One region of the Acidovorax carolinensis genome, then DNA from elsewhere that is predicted to be linked to it. Evidence: predicted binding sites of a transcription regulator. Region 1 holds the regulator's gene; each other region holds the start of a gene.
What was found. The regulator FNR, encoded in region 1, switches genes on or off when oxygen is low (the NO sensors DNR and NnrR bind a similar motif). The targets are predictions, from matches to a motif close to TTGATNNNNATCAA.
Positions count from the first base shown of each region.

Region 2: a site for FNR is predicted at 2,236-2,249, ahead of CBP34_RS01265 (hemerythrin domain-containing protein). Genes of this name have one in related genera too.
Region 3: a site for FNR is predicted at 1,987-2,000, ahead of CBP34_RS16255 (oxygen-binding di-iron domain-containing protein). Genes of this name have one in related genera too.
Region 4: a site for FNR is predicted at 1,987-2,000, ahead of ubiU (ubiquinone anaerobic biosynthesis protein UbiU). Genes of this name have one in related genera too.

Region 1 is NZ_CP021361.1:1,601,290-1,605,587, reverse strand. Features, by position in the region: partial or broken gene hemN (oxygen-independent coproporphyrinogen III oxidase) at 1-1,121, opposite strand, end outside; gene fnr (fumarate/nitrate reduction transcriptional regulator Fnr) at 1,312-2,034, shown strand; gene CBP34_RS07560 (hypothetical protein) at 2,057-2,350, opposite strand; gene CBP34_RS07555 (FixH family protein) at 2,410-2,682, opposite strand; gene ccoG (cytochrome c oxidase accessory protein CcoG) at 2,749-4,194, opposite strand; gene ccoP (cytochrome-c oxidase, cbb3-type subunit III) at 4,271-4,298, opposite strand, start outside.
Region 2 is NZ_CP021361.1:263,977-268,274, forward strand. Features, by position in the region: gene CBP34_RS01245 (MlaD family protein) at 1-309, shown strand, start outside; gene CBP34_RS01250 (ABC-type transport auxiliary lipoprotein family protein) at 321-989, shown strand; gene CBP34_RS01255 (CsbD family protein) at 1,231-1,449, shown strand; gene CBP34_RS01260 (hypothetical protein) at 1,549-2,127, shown strand; gene CBP34_RS01265 (hemerythrin domain-containing protein) at 2,309-2,833, shown strand; gene CBP34_RS01270 (alpha/beta fold hydrolase) at 2,971-3,741, opposite strand; gene CBP34_RS01275 (M14 family zinc carboxypeptidase) at 3,986-4,298, opposite strand, start outside.
Region 3 is NZ_CP021361.1:3,458,510-3,462,807, reverse strand. Features, by position in the region: gene msrP (protein-methionine-sulfoxide reductase catalytic subunit MsrP) at 1-338, shown strand, start outside; gene CBP34_RS16260 (protein-methionine-sulfoxide reductase heme-binding subunit MsrQ) at 389-1,030, shown strand; gene CBP34_RS16255 (oxygen-binding di-iron domain-containing protein) at 1,103-1,930, opposite strand; gene lptM (LPS translocon maturation chaperone LptM) at 2,056-2,262, opposite strand; gene cyaY (iron donor protein CyaY) at 2,275-2,604, shown strand; gene CBP34_RS16240 (penicillin-binding protein 1A) at 2,745-4,298, opposite strand, start outside.
Region 4 is NZ_CP021361.1:4,087,671-4,091,968, forward strand. Features, by position in the region: gene CBP34_RS19140 (U32 family peptidase) at 1-844, opposite strand, end outside; gene ubiU (ubiquinone anaerobic biosynthesis protein UbiU) at 865-1,908, opposite strand; gene CBP34_RS19150 (MFS transporter) at 2,140-3,330, shown strand; gene CBP34_RS19155 (TauD/TfdA dioxygenase family protein) at 3,478-4,298, shown strand, end outside.

The DNA.
Region 1 (4,298 bases):
CCTGCGCACCAGATCGTCACGGTTCAGGGCCAATCCTCGCACCACGGGCAAGCGCCCCTGGTCCAGGTGGTCGTAGTACTCCTCCAGCGACTTGGCGTTCTGACTGTAGGTGGCACCCACCCTGCCGATGGCTGACACGCCCAGGCCAATGAGATCGCAATCGGGCTGGGTGCTGTAGCCCTGAAAGTTGCGATGCAGTCGCCCCTGCCGTTTGGCAACAGCCAAAGCATCGGTGGGCAGGGCAAAGTGGTCCATGCCCACATAGACATACCCGCGTCCATGAATGCGTCCAGCGAGCGCGACAGCATGGTCACCTTGGCAGACGCTGCAGGCAACTCAGTCGATATGATGCGCCGCTGCGGCTTGAAACGATCGGGTAGATGGGCATAGGCGTACAAGGCAATCCGGTCGGGGCGCAATTGCACCACCTGTGCCAATGTACGGTCAAACGACTCGGGCGTCTGGCGTGGCAGCCCGTAGATCAGGTCCACGTTGACGGACTCAAAGCCCAGGGCGCGGGATGCCTCCACCAGCGCAAACACCTGATCTGCCGGCTGGATACGGTGCACCGCCTTCTGCACCTCGGTATCGAAATCCTGCACGCCGAAGCTCAGCCGGTTGAAACCCAGCTCAGCCAGCACTGCCAAGCGATCGGCAGTGACTGTGCGGGGATCGACCTCAATGGAGTATTCGCCGCCCGGAGCAAGCGAGAAGCTGCGACGCAGCGTTGCCATGAGCTGCCGCAGGCCGTCATCCGACAGAAAGGTTGGCGTGCCCCCGCCCAAGTGAAGCTGACTGACTACCTGCCCGGTGCCACAGTGGGCCGTGTACAGATCAATTTCGCGGCTCAGATAGCGCAAATACACATCGGCACGGTCATGGTGCTTGGTGATGATCTTGTTGCAAGCGCAGTAGTAACACAGCGATTCGCAAAACGGAATGTGGACGTACAGGGACAGCGGCAGCGCCATGGCCGTGGTACCCACCCGGCGCTGCGAGAGCGCCAGCACATAGTCCTCTTGCCCAAACGCCTCCACAAACCGATCTGCGGTGGGATAGGAGGTATAACGAGGTCCTGGCACGTCAAAACGGCGCAGAAGTTCTGGTGAAACAGCGGTCATGGGAAAATATCCTTGCGTGCATTGATACTGTGCCGTACCCTTCGACCGACGTCCTTGACTTTAATCAAGAACATGAAGGGACGCAGCGGTGACAATTTGATTCATATCAGCCGCCGGGCGCGCAGCGCGGGACAATTGCGTCCCAACAGATATCAGCCAATTATCCCGGCCCAACCAGGTTCCAGTGTCCATGAATCCGCAAACCATCAAAGTCGCCTGTTCCAACTGCAACCTGCGAGAACTGTGCATGCCCGTAGGTTTGAACGAACAGCAGTTGCAACGCATTGACGACATCGTGGCCGTGCGACGAAAGATCAAGCGTGGCGGTACCCTCTTTCGCAATGGAGAGTCATTCACTTCTCTCTATGCCATTCGCACAGGATTTTTCAAGACCTGCGTCGCCACGGAAGATGGGCGTGACCAGGTCACGGGTTTTCAGATGGCCGGTGAGATTATTGGGCTCGACGGCATCGTCAACGATCACCATACCTGCGACGCCATCGCCCTCGAAGACGCCGAAGTGTGCGTCATGCCCTTTGATCGCATCGAAGAACTGTCGCGCGAAGTCAACGCCCTGCAGCACCATGTTCACAAGATCATGAGCCGCGAAATCGTTCGCGAGCACGGTGTAATGCTTTTGCTCGGCAGCATGCGCGCCGAAGAGCGTCTTGCGGCGTTCCTTCTCAATCTGGTGCAACGCCTGCACGCCCGTGGGTTCTCGCAATCCGAACTGGTATTGCGGATGACGCGGGAAGAAATTGGCAGTTACCTGGGACTCAAACTGGAAACCGTGAGCCGCACGTTCTCGAAATTTGTGGAAGAAGGCACCGTGGAAGTGAAACAGCGCCATGTCCGCATTCTGGATACCGAGGCCCTCAAGCGCATCGTTAACAATCAGCAGGCCTGCCACTGATCGTCATACAGAAATGTGCCTCTTAGGGGCACGATGAAGCCTTGTGACAATCATCCGGGCGTGCCTGCGGGGCCACAGGGCAGCGGTTGAGTTCAAAGGGTGACATAGACAGCAGGGTCGTCAGCGCGCTGGCAACCATGGTAATGATCCAGAAAACAAAGAACGCAAGGGTATAAACGCCCTGGCGCGACAGCGTCAACGGCTGACCAAACCAATGCAGATCCTGCGGATCCACCATGGCGAAAACCAGCATTTCCAGAACGCCTGCTACCAAAAAGGCAGGCCATGCAATCCACATCAGGCGTTGCGTCCACATTGTGTTGTCTCCTAAGGTTTTGCTGAGGGGATTTGCCTACACCAGGCTAGCATCAAAGCTCAGCGAGGTTGATCCCCAGCAGGTGTCGCCGCGTGGTTACGGGCCTTGACTGCGGGAGCCAAACTTTTTTCAGGCTGCGCGAGCGTCTGGTTGATCTCAATTCCCTTGCGGTAATAGTCTTCCTCTACGACGGGGTCAGGCCGACTGACAGCCAGCCACAGCGTGACAAAGCCGGCGATCACCACAATGACCGGCCCGGCAATCACCAGCCAGACATGACCAAATCTCCACCAGGGCTGCGATTTAGGAGTAACAACGGGGCTGGATGACATAAAAATTTCTCAGCTTGTCAGCAATACAGTTCGCAAGACGCCCTGGAGCCATTAAGCGACCTTCACCTAACGTGGCACCAGGAAAATGGATTTCTCGGTAACTTTGCCACCGCTTTCCGGTGCCGAAATATCGAAATGAATCGTGTGAGAGCCCGGAGCGGCCGATCCATAGGGTATCTGGAGCCGCACAGCCACCCAGCGGGATTCTGCGGCACCAATTTCAATCTCCCGCTCCGATGCCACTTCAAGGCCATCGAGCCCGCTCGCTGCAATGCGATAGCGCTGCGCAGCCTCTGTGGCATTCATGATCTGCAACCGATACACGTTTTCGAGCTTACCGCCCGCAACAATGCGGGACAAGGCAGCACGGTCACGCACTATATCGACCTTCAAGGGGGTGCGTGTTGCCAGGCTGGCCAACATGCCCACACACAAGGCAATCAGAACCGCGGTGTAGATGAGCACGCGAGGACGCAAGACATGTCGCAAAATTTGCGACTGACTCCAGCGATGCAGGACACCATTTTGGGTCGAATAACGGATCAACCCCCTGGGGTAATGCATCTTGTCCATCACGGTGTTGCATGCATCCACACAAAGACCGCAGCCGATGCATTCATACTGCAGGCCCTTGCGGATGTCGATGCCCACGGGACAAACCTGAACACACAAGGTGCAATCGATGCAATCGCCCAAGCCCTTGGCCTTGTAGTCCACGGTCTTGACTCGTGGACCACGCGGCTCGCCACGGGCTTCGTCGTAGGTGACGATGAGCGTGTCCCGATCGAACATTGCGCTCTGGAAACGGGCGTAGGGACACATGTATTTGCACACCTGTTCCCGCATGAAGCCGGCATTGCCGTAGGTGGCGAATCCGTAGAAAAACACCCAGAAAATCTGCCAGCCGCCGGAAAAAGCCAACAGCTCAGGACCCAGCTCCCGAATCGGCACAAAATAACCGACAAAGGTAAAACCGGTCCAAAGTGCCACTGCCACCCACACGGCCTGCTTCAAGAACTTCTTGCGGATCTTTTCAAACGTCCAGGGGCTCGCATCCAGTCGCAGACGCGCACTGCGATCACCCTCGATCTTGTGCTCTATCCACATGAAAATCTCGGTATAGACCGTCTGTGGACACGCAAACCCGCACCACAACCGACCGGCAACCGCAGTGAACAGAAACAGCGAGAGCGCCGAGATAATCAGCAACCCCGTCAGGTAGATGAAATCCTGCGGATACAGAACCAATCCGAAAATATAAAACCGGCGGGCACCCAGATCAAACAGCACCATCTGGCGCTGGCCCCACTCAAGCCACGGCAACCCATAAAAAACGAGCTGCGTAAGAAACACCATGACCCAGCGCCAGCGCGCAAAGTACCCGCTGATCGACCGCGGATAAATCTTCTTTTGCGCTTCGTAGAGGGAAACGAATTCACCCTCTGCCGATGGCTCGGGTGTGGCCGCCGCAATGGGGATGACCTTGCGCGGAGGCCTGTCAGATGATGTCATGGTGCAGGCGGTGGAGGCAGAAAAACGAACACTTCAGAGGGCGACCCCAGCGGGATGCGGCAGGGTCGCCCCGATTTCAGCGGGCTGCTACGGGCTTGTTGGAC
Region 2 (4,298 bases), 1.3 Mb from region 1:
GCCGGCGCCCAGGTGTCCACGCTGGCCGCTGACATCGGTCAGACCACCCGACGCCTGAGTGCAGAAGGTGGTGCCCTCGATCAGATCACCCAGGGCACCCAGGCCCTGGCGCGCGCCGCCGACCAGTTTGGCAACAGCACCCTGCCGCGCGTCAACCGCGCGGCAGATGACACCTCGCGTGCCGCGCGCCAGTTCGGGCGCACGGCCGGTGGAATCAACGAAAACCCGCAACTCTTCATCTATGGCACCGGCCGGGCCGGCGCTGGCCCGGGCGAGCCCGGCTTTGAGGCACCCACGGTTCAACCCTGATGCAATTCGCCATGAAAACTATCAAATTCATAGCTGCCAGCGCTCGCAAATCAAGCGCTGGAGCCGTATTTGTTGCTATTTTATTGGCGGGATGCTCGGCGTTGCCATCGCCACCATCACGGCCCGTGCACTACGACTTCGGCCCGGGCGCCATGGCGCCAGTGGCCGGCGACCGGCGCGCACCGCTGCCGCCCCTGGCGCTGGCCGATGTCGAGGCGCCGGGCCTGATCGAAGGCAGCACCGCCGTGCTCTACCGCCTGGCTTACGCCGATGCCCGGCAGCTGCGCCCCTACACCCAGGCCCGATGGAGCCAGCCGCCTGCGCAACTGGTGCAGCAGCGCCTGCGCGACCAGCTGGGTCAGCGCCGCGCCGTGCTCACACTCGAAAGCGGTGCGGCCCAGGCCCGCGCGGGCGGCAAGCTGCCCACCGTGTTGCGCGTGGACGTGGAGGAGTTCAGCCAGGTCTTCACCAGCGCCGCCGAAAGCGCCAGCCTGGTGCGCCTGCGTGCCACCCTGGCAGAGCCCGCCCAGGCCGGTGAAATGCTGCTGGGCCAGCGGGTTTTCATCGTGCAGCGCCCTGCGGCCAGTGCCGATGCCGCAGGCGGCACCCGGGCACTGGCTGAGGCCACGGACCAGGTGGCGCAAGAGCTGGCGCAGTGGCTGGAGCAGCTGGGTCGCTGAGCTGCGCCTTCAACCCGGCTGCCTGCCGTTGCGAGGGCAGGGCGCCGCAATGCCTTCTGCCGGTGTCCTATGCGGGGTGTTTGTCTGTCAGGACCGTAGGCCTGGGCTGACGCGTGGTTCTCGGCATGGCCTACGCGGCGCAGCGCCTGTCGTTTTTACAGTGGACTCCATCGCATCACGCACATGTTCCACGCATTCCGGGTGGATGGCTGAGGCGAAATTTTTCGAGGAAGCACACACCATGAATGAAGACACCCTCCAAGGCAACTGGAAGCAATTCAAGGGCAAGTTGGTCGAGCAATGGGGCAAGCTCACCGATGACGATTTCGATGTGATTGCCGGCCGGCGCGACCAGTTTCTGGGCAAGCTCCAGGAACGCCACGGCATCGCCCGTGACGCAGCTGAAAAACAGCTCAAGGAATGGCAGGACCGCCATCCTGATTTCCGCTTCAAGGATTGATGCCTTGCGCGTTTCCGCTTACGGCCTTTGAACGCCGTTTCCTGCCCGCAGGCGCTGCCGCGCCTGCGCCCCTTTCCGATTTCCACTGAGGTATCCGCCATGAAAATTGCACGCACATTGATTGCCACCGTCACCGCCGGCCTGTTGGCCACCAGCGCTTTTGCCCTGACCCAGCCAGAGTACAAGGCGGCGAAAGACACCATCTCGGCCGAATACAAGGCGAGCAAGGACAAATGCAATGCCCTGACGGGCAACGCCAAGGACATTTGCGTCAAGGAAGCCAAGGGCCATGAAGATGTCGCCAAGGCCGAACTGGAAGCCAAATACAAACCCAGCCCGAAAGCCGACTACAAGGCCCGCGTAGCCCGGGCGGATGCCGACTATGCAGTCGCCAAGGAGAAATGCGACGACCTCAGCGGTAACGCCAAGGACGTCTGCGTGAAAGACGCCAAGGCGGCCCATGTGACGGCCAAGGAAAACGCCAAGGTTGCCGAAGTGAAGGCCAAGCCGGCCGACACGCCGGCCGCCAAGGGCGCTGCCGTTGCCGAGGCGCGCAAGGACGCTGCCGCGGAAAAGAACGAGGCCAACTACAAGGCCGCCAAGGAGCGTTGCGACGCGATGTCGGGCGACCTCAAGTCCAAATGCGTGGACGACGCCAAGCGCATGTACGGCCAGTAAATAGACGGGCAGCAGCGCATCCGCGCAGCTGGCAGGCACATTTGCCTGCCCCCCCGAAGCCCCGCCCTGTGCGGGGCTTTCTTGCGTTGTGGCGTGCACGCAAGACCCATGACGTGCGTCAACACATGGCATGGCCTGGCGCCCTAAGCTCACGCCTTTTTCGTGACGCAAGGAGTCAAGAATGTCTGCACTCGAATGGTCCGACGCATTGGCACTGGACCTGCCGCTCATGGATGACACCCACCGCGAGTTCGTGGATCTTCTGGCTGCGGTGGAGGCGGCCGACGACGCTGCGCTGGTGGCTGCCTGGCAGGCCCTGGTCGAGCACACCGAGCAACATTTTGGCCAGGAGGATGCGTGGATGGCCGCCACGCGATTTGCTTCGGGCAATTGCCACGCCATGCAACACAAGGTGGTGCTGCAGGTCATGCGCGAGGGCGCCGAGCGCGCCGGCGGCCGGGGCGAGCTGCATGTGGTGCGTGCCATGGCGGCCGAGTTGGCGCTGTGGTTTCCCCAGCATGCGGAAAGCATGGACGCGGCGCTGGCATTGCATTTGCGCCGGGTGGGTTTTGACGCCACCACCGGTGTGGTGCACGCCCCCGATGCGTTGCCCGAGGGGTTGATTCACGGTTGCGGCGGTGCGAGTTGTTCCGACGAAGGCAGCCATGCAGCGGTGGCTGGCGCGGCAGAAGCCGCGCTGGCCTGAACGCCTGTACGGCCGATAGGCAACCAGGGGCAGTGGCCAGGCGCTGCCCCGCAGCAGCCCCATCCAATTGCTTTAATTTTAATAGCATCAGGCCCATGATGCTCGTGGTCTACAACCTTTTTTGGCTTGTATTCACATCAGTGCTCCGCGCGGTGGGGCTCCTGCACCAGCCACTGCTGCACCTGCTCCAGCACCCACTGGGGCGCATCCAGCGGTAGATCGTGGCCGGACTGTGGGTGCAATGCCAGGTCGCAATGCCAGCCACGGGCAATGGCTTGCGAGCAGCGGCTGTCCACCAGCTGATCGTTCTGGCTGGCCAGCAGCAGGACGGGCGGGCTGGGTGCCACGGTGGGCGCGCGGTAGCGGGCCGCCGCCACCAGTTGGCGCAGGGCGTTGGCTGCCGACACCGGGTTCCGGGCGCGGGCGGCCACCCAGTCGTCAATGACCGCGTTGCGCGGGTCGGGCGCATTGCTCGTCAGCCGCCACACCGTGCGTTCGATGGCTTCGGGCGATCGGGGCCGCAGCGCCAGGCCCAGCAATGCCGCGTAGTTGCGCGGGCGCAGCCGGTGAAAAAAGGGGCTGAACGGGCGAAAGCTGGTGTTCACCAGTACGCAGCCCGCGATGTCCGCCGGTGCCGTGCGTGCCCATTCGGTGGCGACCATGGCGCCCAGCGACATGGCGAACAGCCGAAACGGCGGGCGCACCCCTTGTCTGGCCAGCTCGGCCCGGCAGGCCGCCACCATGCCCTGCACGGTGAGCGGGCTGCGCCGGGCATGGAGCTGGCCGTTGCCCGGCAGGTCGAGCGTCACGACCCGGGCATCGGGCCATGCGCTCTGGAAGTTGTCCGCAAAGCGGCCCCAGTGGGCGGTTTCCCGGGTGAGGCCGCGCAACAGAATCCAGGTGTCCATGGGGCTCAACCTAGAAACGGCAGTTGGATGCGCCCGGTAGCGCCGAGATCGGGGTGCCAGGCAAGGCGCGACGACGCAGCGGGCTCCTGCCCGCAAGGAGGAGCAACGCCGCATGGTGCCCTGAGCACGGTGCTGGCGGGTGCATAGCGCTCTCACCCATAAGGCGAACGCCATCGATGTCATCAGCGATAGATGTCATGTAACTTGGCAATGGATGCAAAGCGGTCAATTGCCGTTTCTAGTTTTAATACCACTCGGCCAGCGCGTTGGCGCGGTGTAGTTCGTAGTGTTCCTTGCCGGGGACCCAGCGCTGGTGGCTGCATGCCGCGCGCGACAGGAAGTCGAGCAGCGCCAGATGCCGGCGCAGCACCCGCTGCTGGCGGTGGTCGATCAGGGGATTGAAGATGCCCATGCGCGAGAACAGCTGGCGCGGATTTTTCTTGATCCAGATCCACGAGCCCATCTCCAGCGTCAGCGGCAGAAAGATGCGTTCAGCCTGCTCGCAGGACTGCAGGTACAGGTAGTCCCACAGGTCGCCGTGGGCCAGGTACTGGGCG
Region 3 (4,298 bases), 1.9 Mb from region 1:
TTGGAATGTATGGGGAAGTGCTGCCCAACCAGAACGGTGCGCCGGTGCGCTTGGTGGTGCCATGGAAATACGGTTTCAAGAGCGCCAAGAGCATCGTCAAGATCCGTTTTGTGGAGAAAGAGCCGGGCACGGCCTGGAACAAGGCGGCCAAACAGGAATATGGGTTCTATTCCAACGTGAACCCCGACGTGGATCATCCGCGCTGGAGCCAGGCCACCGAGCGCCGTATTGGTGAAGACGGCCTGTTTGCCAAGAAGCGTAAGACACTGATATTCAACGGCTACGAGGCCCAGGTGGGGCAACTTTACGCCGGCATGGATCTCAAGAAGTTCTACTGACCCACGCGCCCGCTACTGACCTTCCGGCGAGGCGACCGGTCTGCTGTGCCATGAGAAAACACCTGCTTCATCCGGCGGCGAAACCCCTGCTGTTCGTGCTGTGTCTGCTGCCCCTGGCGTGGCTGACCTATGCGGCCGCCACCGACCGCCTGGGCGCGAACCCCGACGAAGCACTGATCCGCGCCACCGGCGACTGGACCTTGCGGGCCCTGTGTGTGGTGCTGGCCGTGACACCGCTGCGCGTGATGACCGCCAGCCCGCAACTGGCGCGCTTTCGGCGCATGCTGGGTCTGTTTGTGTTTTTCTATGCGCTGCTGCACCTGATGAGCTACAGCGGGTTCGACATGGGCTTTGACCTTGGCGAGATCGCCCGCGACATTGCCAAGCGGCCCTTCATCCTGGTGGGCTTCCTGGCGTTTTGCCTGCTTGTATTGCTGGCGGCAACCTCGTGTAACCGTGCCATCCGGGCATTGGGAGGGCGCCTCTGGCAGGCACTGCACCGGGCGGTGTATGGGGTGGCCGGACTGGCTATCCTGCATTTTTTCTGGATGCGCTCCGGCAAGAACGACTTTGCGGAAGTCGCAGTGTATGGCGCCATCCTCACGGCCCTGCTGGGATGGCGCCTGTGGCGGCGCATGGCCTTCAGGACCGCCCCGCCGGTGGGGCGCGGTAAAACCGCCACACCTTCCTGATTGCTATATTAAATATAGCATCTTGCGCTTTGCTGGTGAGCGATAGCACCGGTTTTGGGTCAAATTTGGTTGCTAGGCGTTGACCGCCCGCAGCGCCGGCCGCAGTTGCCGGCTCACCGGGTCGATGTGGGCGGTCGGAATCTGGTAGGCGCGGTCATCAAACAAGTCGATGCCGCACATGAGGTTTTCGATCCAGTCCAGAAAGTCATTGATGGCCTTCTTGCCCATGATGGGTGCGCCATGTTGAGGCACCAGCATGGCGATGTCCAGCTGGCGCGCCATGCGCACCCACAGCCGCAGGATCTTGTTGGACACCATGTAGCGGCGGTGAAAAGCCTCCATGCGCGGGATATGCGGCGCCAGATCGGTGACCGGAATGCGCGCCTCGGCCCCCGACATCATCGACACCCCCAGATCGCCGGTGAACAGGATGCGGCTGACCGGGTCGTAGAAATGGAAGTTGCCCTCGGAGTGCATGAAGTGCGCTGGCAACAGCACCAGTTCGTGGCGCCCCAGTGGCAGATGTCCGCCACTGTCCGGCACGCCGATCACCCGGTTTTCGGTCTTGCCCACCTTGGTGAAGTGGGGGGCAAACCGCTCCCACACTCGAGAAATCACCAGCGACGCCTTGGTGCTGGTCATCCAGCGGTCGAGCGAGGCGATGATGTCTGGATCGGCGTGCGACGCGATGACATACGACAGCTTGCCGGGCGCGAAATGTTTGGACATGCCCATGAACAGTTCATTGAAGGCAAGGTTGCCACCCGGGTCGATGATGGCGCCGGTGTCGTCGTCAACGATCAGGAACTGGTTGGCTTGAACCGCTTGCCCGTCCTCCTCGATGAGGTCGGTGAACATGAGGCAGGCGTGATTCTTGTCGCGATAGAGTTCCAGGGGCATGTCGGTGCTGTGGTGCAATAAAGCGCAGACTGTACGATTACCCCTGCAATTTGTGCTTGATAAAAATCAAGCCTACCGTCCTTCCCATCGTTGATTTTTGCGCAATGGCCGCAGGCCGAACACCATCAGCGCGGCACCGACGCGGGAGAAGTGGGGGTGGATGCCGGCGTAGTCATCAGCACGGGGGAAAGGGTTTCAGGCAGTGTTGCCCGTTGCCTGGCCTCGGGCGCCCCGGGGAGATACAGAGGGCCGCGCTGGCCGCAGCCTACCAATGCCGCCGTGCTCGCAGCAAGGGCAATGGTCCTGACTAGAATTTGGGGAGCTCTCAACATGCGTAAATTGTAATGACCGACCTTGAATTTCTGGACCAGGCTGAAAAACTGTTGCTCGCGGTGGAGCGCAACTGCGATCGCATCAATGACACGGGCGATGCAGATGTGGATAGCCAGCGCACCGGCGGCATGGTGACCCTGACATTTCCGAACCGCAGCCAGATCATCATCAATCTGCAAAAACCTCTGCATGAGGTCTGGATGGCGGCCAAATCGGGTGGCTACCACTACCGGTTTGACGGGGCAGTCTGGCAAGACACCAAAGGTGCCGGTGAATTCTTTGACCGCCTGAGCCAGGATGCGGCGCAGCAGTCTGGTACACCGCTTCGATTCAAAGCTTGAAAAGGCGCATCGGTCTCGCTCTCGAAATCACCGTATCTGTCGGGGAGGCACCCCGGCCTTGCCGGGGGAGGGGCAGGAAACGATGGTTATATGGGGTTGACCCCGTTGAGGGCGCCCCCCCGACTTCTGGAGGCGGAGATTCAGTTGCGGAAGAGATCGAGGATGCGATTGCGCTCTTCGGTCGGTGGCGGCGCTTGCGGCGCCACGGGTGATGAAGCCGTGCCCCGGTTTTCCAGGCCCAAGTTGGCAACCCCCGCATTTCGCGCATATTCCTCATAGAACCACTCACCACCCACATTCACCACGCCAGGCGGCACAGTGGTTTCCATGACGGGCACTCCCTTGAGTGCACGCTCCATGAAATTGATCCACACCGGCAGGCTCAGCCCGCCCCCGGTTTCCCGGCTGCCCAGATTGCGGGGCTTGTCGTAGCCAATCCAGGTCACTGCGGCCAGGGTGGGCTGGTAACCGGCAAACCATGCGTCCACGGAGTCGTTGGTTGTGCCTGTCTTGCCGTGCAGGTCCGGCCGCTTGAGGGTGGCCTGAGCCCGTGCGGCAGTCCCTGTGCGTGTGACTTCCTGCAGCAGGTTGTCCATGATGAAGGCATTTCGTGCATCAATGGCGCGGGGCAGGTCGCTGACTGCAGGAGGTGGGTTTTCGGAAATCACGCGGCCTTTGTGGTCGGTCACCCGTGCAATCAGCCACGGGTTGACGCGATAGCCGCCATTGGCAAATACCGAGAACCCCGACGCCATCTGCAATGGTGTGACCGAACCCGCTCCCAATGCCATGGTCAGGTAAGCGGGGTGCTTTTCAGCGTCGAAGCCGAAGCGGCTCACCCATTCCTGCGCCGTCTTGGGGCCGACTGCCTGCAGGATGCGGATGGAAACCATGTTTTTGGATTTGGCCAGACCGGTCCGCATGGTCATGGGACCGTCGTACTTTCCGTCGTAGTTCTTGGGTTCCCAGGGTTGGCCGCCGGTTACGCCCCCATCAAAGAAGAGGGGAGCGTCATTGACGACCGTGGCCGGAGTGAAGCCCTTCTCCAGTGCGGCAGAGTAAATAAAGGGCTTGAAGCTCGACCCTGGCTGGCGCCAAGCCTGCGCCGCATGGTTGAACTTGTTCTTGTCAAAATCAAAGCCGCCCACCAGCGCCTTGATGGCACCCGTGCGGGGGTCAAGGGCCACCAGGGCGCCCTCTACCTCCGGCAACTGTGTGATTTCCCAGGTGTTCTTGGGCGTCTTGACCACGCGAATCACGGCACCCCGGCGAATCTTGATGTTGGGAGCGGCCTTGTCGCTCAGGCCGGACTGCGCGGGTTTGAGTCCGTCGCCGGTGATTTCAAGAGTGTCGCCGTTGGCGCGCGCCGCCACGATCTTGCGCGCGGTCGCCTCCAGCACCACCGCTGCCATGACATCCCCGTTGTCAGGATGGCTGGCCAGCGCTTCGTCGATGGCGTCTTCTACCTCTTCCGGAGCCTTGGGCAGGTCCACGAATTGTTCAGGGCCGCGATACTGCTGGCGTCGTTCGTAGTCCATGATGCCGCGTCGCAGGGCCGCGTAGGCGGCATCCTGGTTGGCTGCGTTCAGCGTCGTGTACACGTTCAAGCCGCGGGTGTATGCCTCATTGCCATACTGGCTGAAGATCAGTTGCCGAACCATCTCGGCCACATATTCGGCATGGACGCGGGTGTT
Region 4 (4,298 bases), 1.6 Mb from region 1:
GCATGAAGGCTTGCATGCGCTGCACGTAATCTGCGCCGCCGGGCTGCTGCGCCGGGCCGCGGGCTTCGTCGAACAGCGCAATGATCTGCGCCATGTGCTGCGACTGCGGGCTCAGCCGCACCAGATCCACGCCCAGCGCGCGCATCGCGGCCAGCTCGTTGGCCAGGTTGTAGACCCGGGCCGACTGCGTCTGCGTGCCATTGAGGACCAGAAAGTCCTCGCTCTCGCGGGTGCGTAGCGTCAGGCCGTCGGCATGTTCCAGGCAGCTAAAACCGCAGTCATCCTTGGGCAAATTGCGGTGGCGTGCCGTGAAGCAGCGCGCCGAGTAGGCCAGTGGCATGCGCCCGTACGCAAACACTTCCGTTTCAAGCCCGGCAGGGCGATTCACCAGCATGGCGGCCAGCGCATCCTGCGCCATCTCCAGCGGCATCACCCAGCGGCTGGCGCCCAGCTGCGCCATCCATTGCAGCGAGGGCGCGTTGTACAGGTTCAGGTGCGGGCCTGCAACGAAGGGCCGACCCGGCGTTTGGCCCGACAGGCAGCGCACCGCGCCCATGTCGTTGGCCTCGACGGTGAACTCGGCGTTGTCAGCGATCTTGTGCAACACGCTCACGTCCGAGCCCGACTCGATCAGCACCTGCGTGGACAGCACGGCCTGCTTGCCGGCGTCCTGCAGCATGCGGGCAATGTCCAGCCAGTCGGCCAGCCGCAGTTCGTGGCGGCGCGAGCACACGGTTTCGCCCAGGTAGACCACGTCGAGCGGCGTGGCGGCCATGGCCTCGTAGAAAGCGAAGATGGTTTCGCGCGGCCAGTAGTACAGCAGCGGACCCAGGGATAGTTTCATGGTGCGGTCTCCGGGGTGCGTCATTTCCAGGGGCGGTGGTAGGCGCCCAGCGTGTGCTGCTGGCCCTCGGCCACCTGGTCGAGGCTGGCCATCCAGGTGGTCTTGGGGGCGTAGCGGTGGGGGTTGGCCAGGCACTGGTCCATGGCTTCGCGCCAGACCCTGGTGACTTGCGCCACATAGGCCGGGCTGCGCTGGCGGCCTTCGATCTTGATGGCGCGCACACCGATCTTGAGCAACTGGGGCAGCAGCTCCAGCGTGTTGAGGCTGGTGGGCTCTTCGATGGCGTAGTAGTTCTCGTCGTCCCCCACGTCGAAGCGGCCCTTGCACAGCGTGGGGTAGCCGGCGTTTTCGCCGGGCGCATAGCGGTCGATCAACACGCCGTTCAGGCGCGACTCGCGGCCCTGCGGTGTCTCCTGCCAACGCACGGCCTTGGGCGGCGAGCACACGCCGTGCGTGTTGGGGGATTCGCCCGTCACGTACGAAGACAGCGCGCAGCGCCCCTCGACCATCACGCACAGGCTGCCAAAGCCGAACACCTCGATCTCCACCGGGGTCTTGTCGATGACCTGGCGCACCTGCTCCATCGACAGCACGCGCGGCAGCACGGCCCGCACGATGCCGAACTGCTCGCGGTAGAAGTTGATGGCCTCGTAGTTGGTGGCCGAGCCCTGCACCGACAGGTGCAGGCGCAGCTTCGGATGGCGCTGCGCCGCGTAGTGCATGAGCCCGGGGTCGGCCAGGATGACGGCGTCCACCCCCAGGTCCACCGCCTTGTCCAGGGCGCTGCGCCAGGGGTCGGGGTTGGACGCCTGGGGATAGGTATTGAGCGCCATGAACACCTTGCAGCCGCGCTCATGCGCGTAACGAATGCCGCTGGCGATGGCCGCCTCGTCAAAGTTCAGACCCGCAAAGTTGCGCGCGTTGGTGGCGTCGCGCAGGCCCAGGTAGACACAGTTGGCACCGTTGTCCACCGCGGCCTTCAGGGCGGGCAGGCTGCCGGCGGGGCAGACCAGTTCAAGGGCGGTCGCCGCAGGGGGCGCCGCAGTCGGGTTCAGGGATTCCATCACAAGCAATCAATGGCCGGCTCCGGGCATGGAACCACGGCACTGGCGGCACCTTAGCGACTGGGGGCTGCGCGGCGGCTGATCTTCGTCAACTGCAGTGCACAATGCCAGACGAATGCCGTCGGGCTTTGATGCAGGCCATGCCGTCGGGCCGCTGGCAACGGGTTCATGCGCCCCGTCACCCCGTCACCCCGTCACCCCGTCACCCCTTATCCCCAACGCCATCCCGCCGTGAACCGAAACCTCTGGCTGCTGGCCCTTTGCCAGGGCCTTTTCCTGACCAACAATGTGGTCTTCATCGCCATCAACGGCCTGGTGGGCCTGCAGCTGGCGCCGTTTGGCTGGATGGCCACGCTGCCCGTGATGGGCTATGTGGTGGGCGGCGCGCTGTCCACCCCGCTGGTGGCGCGCAGCCAGGCGCGCTGGGGGCGGCAGGTGTCGTTCCAGATCGGGCTGGCCGTGGCGGTGCTTTCGGCGCTGCTGTGCGCGGTGGCGGCGTTTGCGGGCAACTTCTGGCTGCTGTGCACGGCCACGCTGGTGGCGGGCTACTACAGCGCCAACGGGCAGCTCTACCGCTTTGCCGCCGCCGAACTGGCCGCCCCCGACTACCGCGAAAAGGCGGTTTCGCTGGTGCTGGCCGGTGGCCTGCTGGGCGCGATCGCGGGGCCCAACCTGGCCAGCGCCACGCGCACGCTGTTTCCCGCCGCGTTTGCGGGCGCCTATGTGGCGCTGATGGCCGTGGCGCTGTTGTCCATGGCGTGCATGGCCGCCATCCGCTTCGAGGCGCAGCCGCAGGTGCTCAACGCGGCGGGCCAGCCCGCCCGTGGCCGGCCATTGCCCGAGCTGATGCGGCAGCCGGCCTTCCTCGTGGCCGTGCTGGGCGCCGCCCTGGGCTATGGCGTGATGAACCTGCTGATGGCCGCCACACCGCTGGCCATGCAGGTCTGCGGCTTTGCTTTTGATGATGCGGCGCTGGTGCTGCAGTGGCATGTGATCGGCATGTTTGCACCGGGCTTCTTCACGGGCCACCTCATCAAGCGCTATGGCGTGCTGCCCATCATGGGGACGGGTGTGCTGCTGAACCTGGCCTGCGTGGCCGTGGCGCTGATGGGAGTGGACTTGCACCACTTCGGTATTGCACTGTTCATGCTGGGCGTGGGCTGGAATTTTCTGTTCACCGGCAGCACGGCGCTGGCCCTGACGGCCTACCGCCCCGAAGAAAAGGACCGCGCCCAGGCCGCCCTCAATTTCTGCGTGTTTGCCACGCTGGCCGTGAGTTCGCTGTTCTCGGGCGTGCTGGTCACCACCCAGGGCTGGACGCTGCTCAACTACGGCTCGCTGGCGCCCATTGCGATCACGGGCGCGGCCTTGCTGTGGCTGGCATTGCGCCAGCGCCGGGCGCGGGCGGCATCAACGCCCTAGACCGCCACCGATATTTGTTTTTGTCATTTGCAAGCGCGAAAAACGTGGTTTTCACCGCCGGGCGCCTTCCCTAGACTTCATTCGCACTGACCCGCCCGGGCCGCATCGGCGGCCCCGGTTTGGCGCCGGTGCCGTGAGAAGTCGCCCATGTCTGCTGTCCTTTCCGCTGTTCTGTCCACTGGTGATGCCGCCACCCCGGTGGCCGCCACATACCCGTCGCCAACCTTTGAAATCCGCCCCACCGCCGACGCGGCCGGCCCGCTGGGCGCCGAGGTGCTGGGGCTGGACCTGGCGCAACCGCTGACCGCCGATGACTTTGCGCGCCTGCACCGGGCGCACCTGCACCACCATGTGCTGGTGTTGCGCAACCAGCGCATCACGCCGCGCCAGCAGGTGAATTTCAGCCGCCGCTTCGGGCCGCTGCAGATCCATGTGCTGAAGAACTTCCAGCTCGCGGGCCATCCCGAGATCCTGGTGGTCTCCAACATCAAGGAAAACGGCCAGCCCATCGGCCTCGGGGATGCGGGCCATTTCTGGCATTCCGACCTGTCGTACAAGGCCGTGCCCAGCCTGGGCTCGCTGCTGCACGCCCAGGAGCTGCCCGCCGTGGGTGGCGACACCCTGTTTGCCGACCAGCACGCGGCCTACGACGCCTTGCCCGAAGCATTGAAAAAGACCATCGCCCCGCTGCAGGCCGAGCACAGCTACCTGGCCCGCTACGACGAGCTGCGCGCGAAGTGCCCCTGGCGGCCCGCGCTCACGCAGGCGCAGATCGATGAAGTCCAACCCGCGGTGCACCCCGTGGTGCGCACCCACCCCGAAACCGCGCGCAAGGCGCTGTTCGTCAGCGAGCACTTCACCACGCGCATCGTGGGCCTGCCCGAAGACGAAAGCCGCGACCTGCTGGCCCAGCTGTTTGCCGCCAGCGTGAAGCCCGAATTCGTCTATCGCCACCGCTGGCAGCCGCA